3 regions of the Virgibacillus salarius genome follow, and region 3 is predicted to be linked to each of the others. Evidence: predicted binding sites of a transcription regulator. Region 3 holds the regulator's gene; each other region holds the start of a gene.

Region 1 (3,290 bases), on a different contig from region 3:
GAAATGGGGGTAGCTCCAGCATGGGTAGTTATCATTATTATCAGTAGAGAATTTGCAGTCACAGGTCTTAGACTTGTTGCTGCTGGTGAAGGAATTGTTTTAGCAGCTGGGAGTATGGGTAAATTGAAAACGGCAACGCAGATGATTGCTATAGCAGTATTACTACTGCATAATTTTCCGTTTGCCTATATAGGATTTCCATTTGGACAATGGATGCTGTATATTAGCCTGTTCTTTACTATTTTATCTGGGGTTGATTATTTCATGAAAAACTGGCATGTAATGAGGGATTCAAAATGACCAAAAAAGTGAAAGCTGAGATTATTGCTGTAGGAACAGAATTACTGCTCGGTCAGATTGCAAATACGAATGCGCAATGGCTATCGCAGCAACTTGCTCAGTATGGAGTTAACATATATAACCATGTTGTCGTCGGTGATAACCTACGCCGCGTCGAAGAGGCATTTAGACAAGCACATCTGCGATCCGATATTATTTTAGTAACTGGTGGGTTAGGGCCAACAGAAGATGACTTAACAAGAGAGGCTTTTCAAGCATTATCGAATTTATCGATGGTGGAACACAAGCCTTCCATGGATAAAATACAAGCATATTTTCATAAGCAAGACGTTGAGATGACCCCGAATAATCGAAAGCAGGCTCGTGTTTTTGAAACAGCAGATGTTTGGAAAAACAGTGTAGGGATGGCTCCAGGGATGATGGTAACATTTGAAGGTCGGAAATGGATATTTTTACCTGGTGTTCCCAGGGAAATGAAATCACTTGCTATCGAGCATGTATTCCCAACGATTCAGCAAATGGTTAGTCAGCATGAAATCATAAAATCTGTCGTATTAAAATTTATAGGAATAGGTGAGTCCAAGCTAGAACATGAACTGCGGGACATGATTCAAGCCCAGACAAATCCGACTATTGCACCGTTAGCCCAGGATGATGGGATCGTGATTCGGTTAACAGCTAATGGAGAATCAGAGCAACAAGTAGATGAATTACTAGATAAAACCAAATCAAAAATTTTAAATTTAGTAGGTCACTATTTTTATGGAGTCAATCAAGCCACGCTAGAAGGGGAAATTGTAGAACTGCTAAGGAAAGATAGCAAACAACTAGCAACTGCTGAAAGTCTAACAGGAGGACTATTCTCCGGAAAGCTTTCATCTGTTCCTGGTGTTTCTGACGTGTTTCGTGGAGGCATTGTTTCATATAATAACGAGGTAAAACAAAATGTTTTAGGCGTACCACCTCAGGTGATTGAGGAATATGGTGCTATTAGTAAGGAATGTGCTTTAGCAATGGCAAAAAACGCAGCAACGAAACTCAATGCATCCATCGGTATTGGGTTTACTGGAGTTGCTGGACCTTCAGAAACAGAAGGAAAGTCTGTTGGTACAGTATATATTGCTATATATGATCAAGCTGGACATACGATAAGAGAGAAATGTCAATTTCAAGGAGATCGAGATACGATAAGAAGAAGAACTGTTCAGAAAGGTTTAGAGCTTTTGTACAATCATTTAAAATGATAAAGTTAGCAGAATAATTGAATGGATAATTACATAGTTACGCGGAAATCTATTCTATAATTCTTTTTCCTTTTGTTATTCCCCTCTAAAAAAGGGAACATTTATTCGTTTTTTGCTTGGCAAAAGGTCGAAAACCATGTATGATGTAAGTAGATTATTAAAGGAGGACGACGCTTTGAGTGATAGAAAACAAGCTTTAGATATGGCGTTAAGACAAATAGAGAAACAATTCGGTAAAGGTTCCATTATGAAACTTGGAGAACAAGCTGAACAAAAAATTGCTACCATACCGAGTGGTTCACTAGCATTAGATGTTGCCTTAGGTATTGGAGGTTATCCGAGAGGGAGAGTAGTTGAAATTTATGGTCCAGAATCCTCTGGTAAAACAACTGTAGCTTTGCATGCTATTGCCGAAGCACAGCGTCAAGGTGGACAAGCTGCGTTTATCGATGCAGAACACGCATTAGACCCTACTTATGCCCGTGCTTTAGGAGTGAATATTGAAGAATTACTCCTTTCACAGCCTGATACAGGAGAGCAAGCATTAGAAATCGCCGAAGCGTTAGTTCGTAGTGGTGCCGTTGATATTATTGTAGTCGATTCTGTTGCAGCGTTAGTTCCTAAAGCCGAAATAGAAGGTGAAATGGGAGACTCTCATGTTGGTCTTCAGGCTCGTTTAATGTCACAGGCTTTAAGGAAGCTTTCTGGTGCAATTAATAAATCAAAAACAACAGCCATTTTTATTAACCAAATCCGTGAAAAGGTCGGCGTCATGTTTGGTAATCCTGAAACAACACCTGGTGGAAGAGCACTTAAATTCTACTCCTCTGTTAGATTAGAAGTACGTCGTGCAGAGTCATTAAAACAAGGCAATGATATGGTAGGAAATAAGGCAAGAATTAAGGTAGTGAAAAATAAAGTAGCACCGCCATTTAAACAAGCCGAAGTAGATATTATGTATGGAGAAGGTATATCCAAAGAAGGAGAAATATTGGATATTGGATCAGATTTGGATATTGTCCTTAAGAGCGGTGCTTGGTATTCTTATAATGAAGAAAGACTTGGTCAAGGTCGAGAGAATGCGAAGCAGTTCCTAAAAGAAAATACGAATGTGATGACGGAAATTCATGAGGCTATTCGCAGTCATTATAATCTTGATGATCAGCCAAAGGAAGAAGTAGAAGAAGCCGGTCAGGAAAGTTTAGATGTCTAGTCAATAATTAAAAAGTCTGGGATAAAAGTAAATAAGAAACAATCAAAACGAGCTATAATTAGTTAAAGTTGATTATAGTTCGTTTTTTTGATTAGAATTAATAATTTAGCACCTAAAATAAGCGAGACTCCCGCGGAAACGGATATATTTCAGGTTGCGATGATTATATTCCCATAGTGATAAAATAATTGTTTGTATTTTGAGTGAGAAGTTATGTTTGTCTAAAGCACTTATTAACAAAAATATTACTATCTCTTAACTAAAGTAAGTATATTTCCATTATTTACACAAGTAATCGCGACAACTTGTGACGTTTCCTTGACATTCGCATTCTACACAATTAAAATTAATACTGTATAGATTTATCATTTCAATGATATATTTTATTGTTTATCGCATTGAAAATGCTACATGCCGACAATAATTTAATTGTACAACTTTATAGCAATAGGAGGTGAAATCATGGACAGTCTTTTACTCATCTCCATTTTGCTTGGAATCCTAATCGTCGGTATTGTTGTTGGTTATCTGAT
Region 2 (3,290 bases), on a different contig from region 3:
CAGACTATATTGATTTATTTTACATTCATTTTCCAGATGAAGATACGCCAAAAGATGAAGCTGTAGGTGCATTAAAAGAGTTAAAAGATGAAGGGAAAATTCGATCCATTGGTGTTTCTAATTTTTCTCCGGAACAATTAAAGGAAGCGAATAAAGATGGATACGTTGACGTACTGCAAGCAGAATATAATCTATTAAAACGTGATGCGGAAACGAAATATTTTCCTTATACCGAAAAAGAAAATATTACGTTCATTCCTTATTTTCCATTAGAATCAGGTTTATTAGCTGGGAAATATAATATAAATAGTACTTTCACTGATTTGCGAGCACAGAACCCTAATTTTCAAGGTGAGAAATTCGAAGAAAATCTTGCGAAAGTAAAACAGGTTAACATGATAGCTGAAGCATATGGCGAAGAGGTAGTGCATATTGTACTGGCCTGGTATTTGACACAGCCTTCGGTTAATGTTCTTATTCCTGGAGCTAAGCGTCCTGATCAAGTACTTAGCAATAAAAGAGCTGCTGAGATTTCTCTTTCGCAAGCAGATGTACAAAAAATTAGTGATATATTTGCATAGCTGTTAGTTTCCGAGCACTTTTTGCTGTAAGCAAATGGTGCTCTTTTTAAAAAGGGGAGTTTGTTTTAAGCGTAATGACCACCAATTTTTTGGCTTCTTTCTAGGGTAATTCCAGCGTCTGTGTAACTGATGGCACGGAGAATAGAAGTAGAACCATATTTGGCACGGATAGCGTCCATCGTATAACCAATATCATTTTTCTTTGCCCTGTCTTCAAACAAATTGAGCTGTGTTTCTTGTTTTTTATATAAATTATCTAATGTAACATAGGCACGACGAACGCTGCTTACTCCATCATAAAACTGTAAAAACAAATCCATACAAACATGGTAAACATCCATCGTCACATTTGTCGGGATTTGGATAGAGCGAGAACGGGAAAAACCACCTCCTGTAGCTTTAGAATAGCCGATTGCTAGATGAATCGTTTTACCAGCCATGTTAGCAGTGCGAGCTCTACGACATACTTCTTCACAAAGGTCAAGTAGACAAACTTCTGTTTCTTGCATAGAGTAATCACGTAGTAAGGAAATACCATGACCAAATCCCTTTTGTTCCGTTTTAACAAAATCACCGAGGACTGGGCTTAAATCGATTCCCCAAGCATGCCAATAAAGCTGTTCTCCCATCACCCCAAAACGTTTTTTTAAGTGATTTAAATCATAGCGTGCAAGCTGTCCCAGTGTGACAATCCCCATCTTGTTTAAATTATTCTTCATTCTACTGCCAATTCCCCATATTGCTTCTATCGGAAATGACCATAACTTTGCTTCGACATCCTCATATTTGCATTCCGCAATTCCTTGCTTTTTGGCATGAAGATCCATAACAACTTTTGCAAGGAATTTATTATCACCGATACCAATAGAGCTCGTAATTCCAAAGCATTCAAGGATGTCGTGCTTCATCCGTTTTGCCACTTCCCAACGACTGCCAAACAATTTTGTTAATCCATTAACGGTAACCCAGACTTCATCAACAGAGTATGGATGAATAGCTTCCTTAGGCACATACTGATTAATTAATTTGGTTATTTCAGCAGACACATATAAGTAATCAGCCATATGTGCACGGACAATATATAAATCTGGATCATCCGGTAGCTCAAAAAAGCGGCTGACATTGCTAATTCCATATTTTTTCTTTAAAGCTGGCGATGCTGCCAGTACAATACTTCCTGATCGGTTCGGATCCCCTACAACTGCAAGCAGGACCTTCATTGGATCTTTTCCTAATTTAATTGCTTCGACACTTGCATAAAAGGAGCGCATATCAATGCAAAGTACATCGTTGCGTGGATAAGAAGCATAGTTCATATTAATCCACCTCCGAAAAAAGAACGTTTGTTCTTATTGTATGCTGATAGCCCTATTTTATTCAATGGAAATATATGCACATATAGGTACTTATTATCAAACGAATCGTATGCTTGCCGGATAATTGTGATTATTCCCTAAAAATATATGTTATATTGGAAGAATAAGAGGAGGTGATACTATGAAGAACAAACCAATTTATGTAGAAATACCCATTCAATCGGATACAGAAACAATATGGAAATTCACACAAACACCGGACTTACATGAAAAGTGGGATTTACGTTTTTCATCTATCTCGTATTTACCAAAGGATGAAGTGAAGCAGCAACAAAAATTCTCGTATAAAACGAGAATTGGCTTTGGTTTACAAATAAAAGGCTGGGGGAGAAGTTCCGGAAGCTCCAATACAAAGGATGGATCTAAGGTATCCTCCCTGCAGTTTGGTTCAGATCAGACAGTATCCATTATTAAGGAAGGTGGAGGGTATTGGAAATACATACCACAACAAGATTCTACACTGTTTCTTACAAAATATAACTATAAAACAAGGTTTGGATACTTAGGTAAACTGTTTGATTTTTTCATTTTTCGTCCATTGATGGGATGGGCCACAGCAATCAGTTTTGCTGTGTTAAAAAGGTGGATAGAAGAAGGAGAGATGCCAACAACACAGTATTTACGTTTCTTTAGTAGTTGGTTATTCACCTTGTTATTTAGCTTTATTTGGCTCTATCATGGATTAGCTGCTAAGTTGATACACCAACATCCTGTTGAATTATCAATGGTACAAACGGCACTTTCAATCAATGTAAAACAAGCATCTGTGCTAATTATGATCACTGGAGCGATAGAAGTTATGTTTGGGTTGATGTGGCTATTCTACGAAAATAGAAGATGGTTATACATAATACAAATTGCAATTTTTCCGTTATTAGGAATCATAGCCAGTTTAACAACTCCAGATCAGCTCTTTCATCCATTTAATCCCGTAACGTTTAATTTGGCTTTGCTAGTGGTTTCTATCGTAGGGTTACACACTACTAAGAATATTCCTACAGCAAGAAGCTGTAAGCGTAAGTAAGAAGGAGTTGCAAATGTCTATTTATAAAAAGGTATTAGAAAACCAATTTTATGATCTTCACCCTATGTTACAAAGACGATATGAATTTAAAAGAAATAGTATCTTTAAAGCAACGGGAGTGATGAAATGTGTAAGAGGGGGACCAATGTGGTTATTTCCTATCTTTTGGCTAGGTAAAAAGTATAAATTATTCTTTCCTGAATCTGGAAAGAATATTCCATTTGAAATTGTAAATTCGCAAATAATAGCAAGCGATGGAACCGAACAGGTTCACTGGGAAAGAGTATTTTATTTTAATCATAAAAAGCG
Region 3 (3,290 bases):
ATCACCATCATTCTTTCATTGTTAATTGACCTTATTGCTTTATCATATGGTTTATGGTCTTATCCTATGAAATTCTCTCCAATATCACCTTTATTATTTCTTCCATATCACTTGGCAATGGCTCCCGTTGCAGTCATGTTTGTTCTACAAATTAAGCCAAACTGGAATCCGTTATTAAAAGGTAGTATTTTTGCTGCAATCGCCGCATTTGGAGGAATGAATTTATTTAATGCAATTGATTTTTATAATCCAAAGGGTTGGTCAACATTCTATGACTTTTTTATCTACTTATTTTTAATTATGATAGCGTATCTTTTTTATAATATGGATAGCTATAAAAAAATAACCGATAAATAATATAAGGATTCAAATTGAGTTTATGAAATATGTATTGTAGAGTTAGTCAAAGATTTAGCGATGAAATCAAGAAGAAAGTCTTCTTAATTTCATCGCTTATTTAACTTTGGCCTGATAAAGTCATCTACATTTTTCATTTTTCGTTTCTCTCGATTTGTTAATTTATCTAGTCTACTAACCGCCTCTTCAAATTCTTCATTGGATATTTGCTTAGAAGCTAATAGTGTACATAGCATAGCATAGGCGATCGGTTTGGTGTCGACATGCACATTTACATCGACATCTGAATTACCGCTATGTTTAACAGCGGATTTATTTGTAATGTGTTGATCTGGAAAACCGTCGTCATATGGTTTTAACGAAAATAGATTAGGTCTCTCCATTAAAAATCACTCACCTTTTAAAGGATAAGTGGGATACATAAGAATATATCCCACTATATTTTTTCTTTTTCTTCTTCTTTCTCCTTGAATCAGCATCAGAGCTGACATCTACATAGGATTCCCACTATTAGAGATTTTTGCAAAGTTAACATTTCGATTCCTCGATTTTAGATCGTTGTCATTATCATTTATAATAACGTCACCACCGAAGTCATCGCCGTTTGCGTCTGTCACACCTGCTACATCATCATTTCTTCCACCACATCTACTATTTTTCCACATATTATTTCCTTCTTTTCATTGATATAATGCTAATATATTCAATGTTCATATATTTGAGATGGCTTGTGTCTTATGATAAACGTTTTATTTTGTCTGATAGCCAATTAAATGCGGTAACAATCATGTTTATGAAGGAAAAAATATGCCTTCTACTCAGAAGGCTATGTATAATAGTCTTGATTTTATGGATAAAAGAGCAATGGATTAAACTGATTAGTACTACCATAGAGGAGTAATTCAAAGACCGTTACCATTTGGTAATTCAATCTTTGAAAATAAGCCAATATGTCCTCTAATGATTCAACTGTTTGACTACGATTTCCACCAGAGTCATCCAGTAAAATAATATCCCCAGGTGTCACATTTGACTTCACATGATTGGCAATTTTTTAGCCCCTGGTCTTCTCCGGTCTTAGGGCGATTCGTGAAATCACCTCGTTTCTGGGTGCAGGAGCTAGACATGGCTCACGCCCATCTTTATCCACATAGACAATTTTATTTCCTAGACTATAAAAAAACTGCCAATTGGCAGTTTTTAATGGATGTTTCTATATAGACCGATAACCTTACCTAGAATCGTTACGTTATCGTAAATAAGTGGTTCCATTGTTGAATTTTCAGGCTGTAAACGAATATGATCCTTTTCTTTAAAGAAACGTTTAACCGTTGCCTCATTTTCATCTGTCATCGCTACAACGATATCACTGTTGATAGCAGTGTTCTGTTGCTTTACTATTACCATGTCTCCATCCAAAATACCGGCTTCTATCATACTTTCACCTTCAATGACAAGTACAAATAAGTTATCATCTGGACTCGCACTATTGGATGGCAATGGAATAAATTCCTCAATATTCTCTACTGCTGTTATTGGAAGACCGGCAGTAACTTTTCCAATGACTGGTGCATAGCGCGCTTCATCTCTAGGTATATTATTATCTTGAGAAAGATCTAATACCTCTATAGCTCTAGGCTTAGTAGGATCTCTGCGAATAAAACCCTTACTTTCTAGCCTGGAAAGATGACCATGAACAGTTGAACTAGATGCTAGTCCAACGGCTTCGGCAATTTCACGTACAGAAGGTGGGTATCCTTTTTTTGTTACTTCATCTTTAATGTAGTCAAGTATCATTTGCTGCCTTTTCGATAGTTTAGTCATGTATTGATCACCTCGCACATAGGATTAATTATAACTAGTTTACCATCGGGTTGTTGGAAATGCAAACGTTCGTTCGAAAAACACCTTGACAAGATCGTATGTTCGTGTAATACTTAAAACAACAAGCGAACAAAAGTTCCTATACTGATAAGGAGGCCTGTTTCAATGTTCCAAAAAATAACAAAAACAGACGCATTCTACCTCATTGCTTTTGCACTAACGCTCGGATTCTTATATTATTCTATTATCACTAGTTAATTATTTTCATAGGGAGATAGTATGTTGAGGGCAATTATTTATTGCAGAGTTAGTACAGATAAGGAAACACAGGAAACGTCACTTGCAAGACAAAAGCATGAATTAATGGAATTAGCAACAAACAATCATTTAACGGTTAGTTGTTGCATCCAAGAACAAGAGAGTGGCTATAAGGTTGATAGAGATGGCATTTTTCAGTTGCTTGATCTGTTTTCTGATGGAGAGGCAGACTGTTTACTCATTCAGGACGAAACTCGTCTAGGTAGAGGTAATACAAAAATAGCGCTGTTCCATCAACTACATAAATTAAACATACCCATCTATACTTCTTACCATGATGGTAAGTTAGAACTATCTGAAGCAGATTCCATGGTTCTTCAAATTGTTGGCATTGTGGAAGAATATCAGCGAAAAATACATAATGCTAAAATAAAAAGAGGTATTCAAAGAGCTATTAAAAACGGCTATAATCCTAGTAACAATTTATCCAATCAAGATAAGGCACCTGGTCGTGAGCGAAAGACTTTTCCTATTGAAGAAGTGGTACGTCTGCGGGAAAACAATCTGACATTCGAAGAGATTGCCACTACATTAAATGGATTAGGTTATTCCGTTTCGAAGGCTACGGTCCATAGAAGGTATCAGGAATTTCAAAATACTTGAATATATGATATGGTAGAGGTAAGATAAAAAGGCAAGAACACTAGTTATGTTCTTGCCTTTTCTATTTTCGTACAACTACAATTTCAAAACTTTCTATATGAAACTGGAGGTTATTAGATGCTATCTAAAGATAAAATAGAACGTATAAATGTATTAGCAAAAAAAGCAAAAGAAGAAGGTCTATCTGC

The links. Region 3 encodes LexA, which represses DNA repair genes until DNA is damaged. Its sites were predicted from a motif close to CGAACATATGTTCG; they were not measured.
Region 1: a site for LexA is predicted at 1,639-1,652, ahead of recA (recombinase RecA). Genes of this name have one in related genera too.
Region 2: a site for LexA is predicted at 1,918-1,931, ahead of ABDZ84_RS18060 (DNA polymerase IV). Genes of this name have one in related genera too.

Annotation. Positions count from the first base shown of each region.
Region 1 is NZ_BAAACY010000174.1:20,596-23,885, forward strand. It holds gene pgsA (CDP-diacylglycerol--glycerol-3-phosphate 3-phosphatidyltransferase) at 1-300, shown strand, start outside; gene ABDZ84_RS21100 (competence/damage-inducible protein A) at 297-1,544, shown strand; gene recA (recombinase RecA) at 1,720-2,757, shown strand; gene rny (ribonuclease Y) at 3,220-3,290, shown strand, end outside.
Region 2 is NZ_BAAACY010000145.1:109,228-112,517, forward strand. It holds partial or broken gene ABDZ84_RS18055 (aldo/keto reductase) at 1-581, shown strand, start outside; gene ABDZ84_RS18060 (DNA polymerase IV) at 647-1,897, opposite strand; gene ABDZ84_RS18065 (DoxX-like family protein) at 2,079-2,981, shown strand; gene ABDZ84_RS18070 (DUF4166 domain-containing protein) at 2,995-3,290, shown strand, end outside.
Region 3 is NZ_BAAACY010000017.1:467-3,756, forward strand. It holds gene ABDZ84_RS02840 (CBO0543 family protein) at 1-357, shown strand, start outside; gene ABDZ84_RS02845 (hypothetical protein) at 447-740, opposite strand; gene ABDZ84_RS02850 (hypothetical protein) at 849-1,022, opposite strand; gene ABDZ84_RS02855 (polysaccharide deacetylase family protein) at 1,205-1,384, opposite strand; gene lexA (transcriptional repressor LexA) at 1,558-2,181, opposite strand; gene ABDZ84_RS02865 (YneB family resolvase-like protein) at 2,464-3,102, shown strand; gene ABDZ84_RS02870 (DUF896 domain-containing protein) at 3,220-3,290, shown strand, end outside.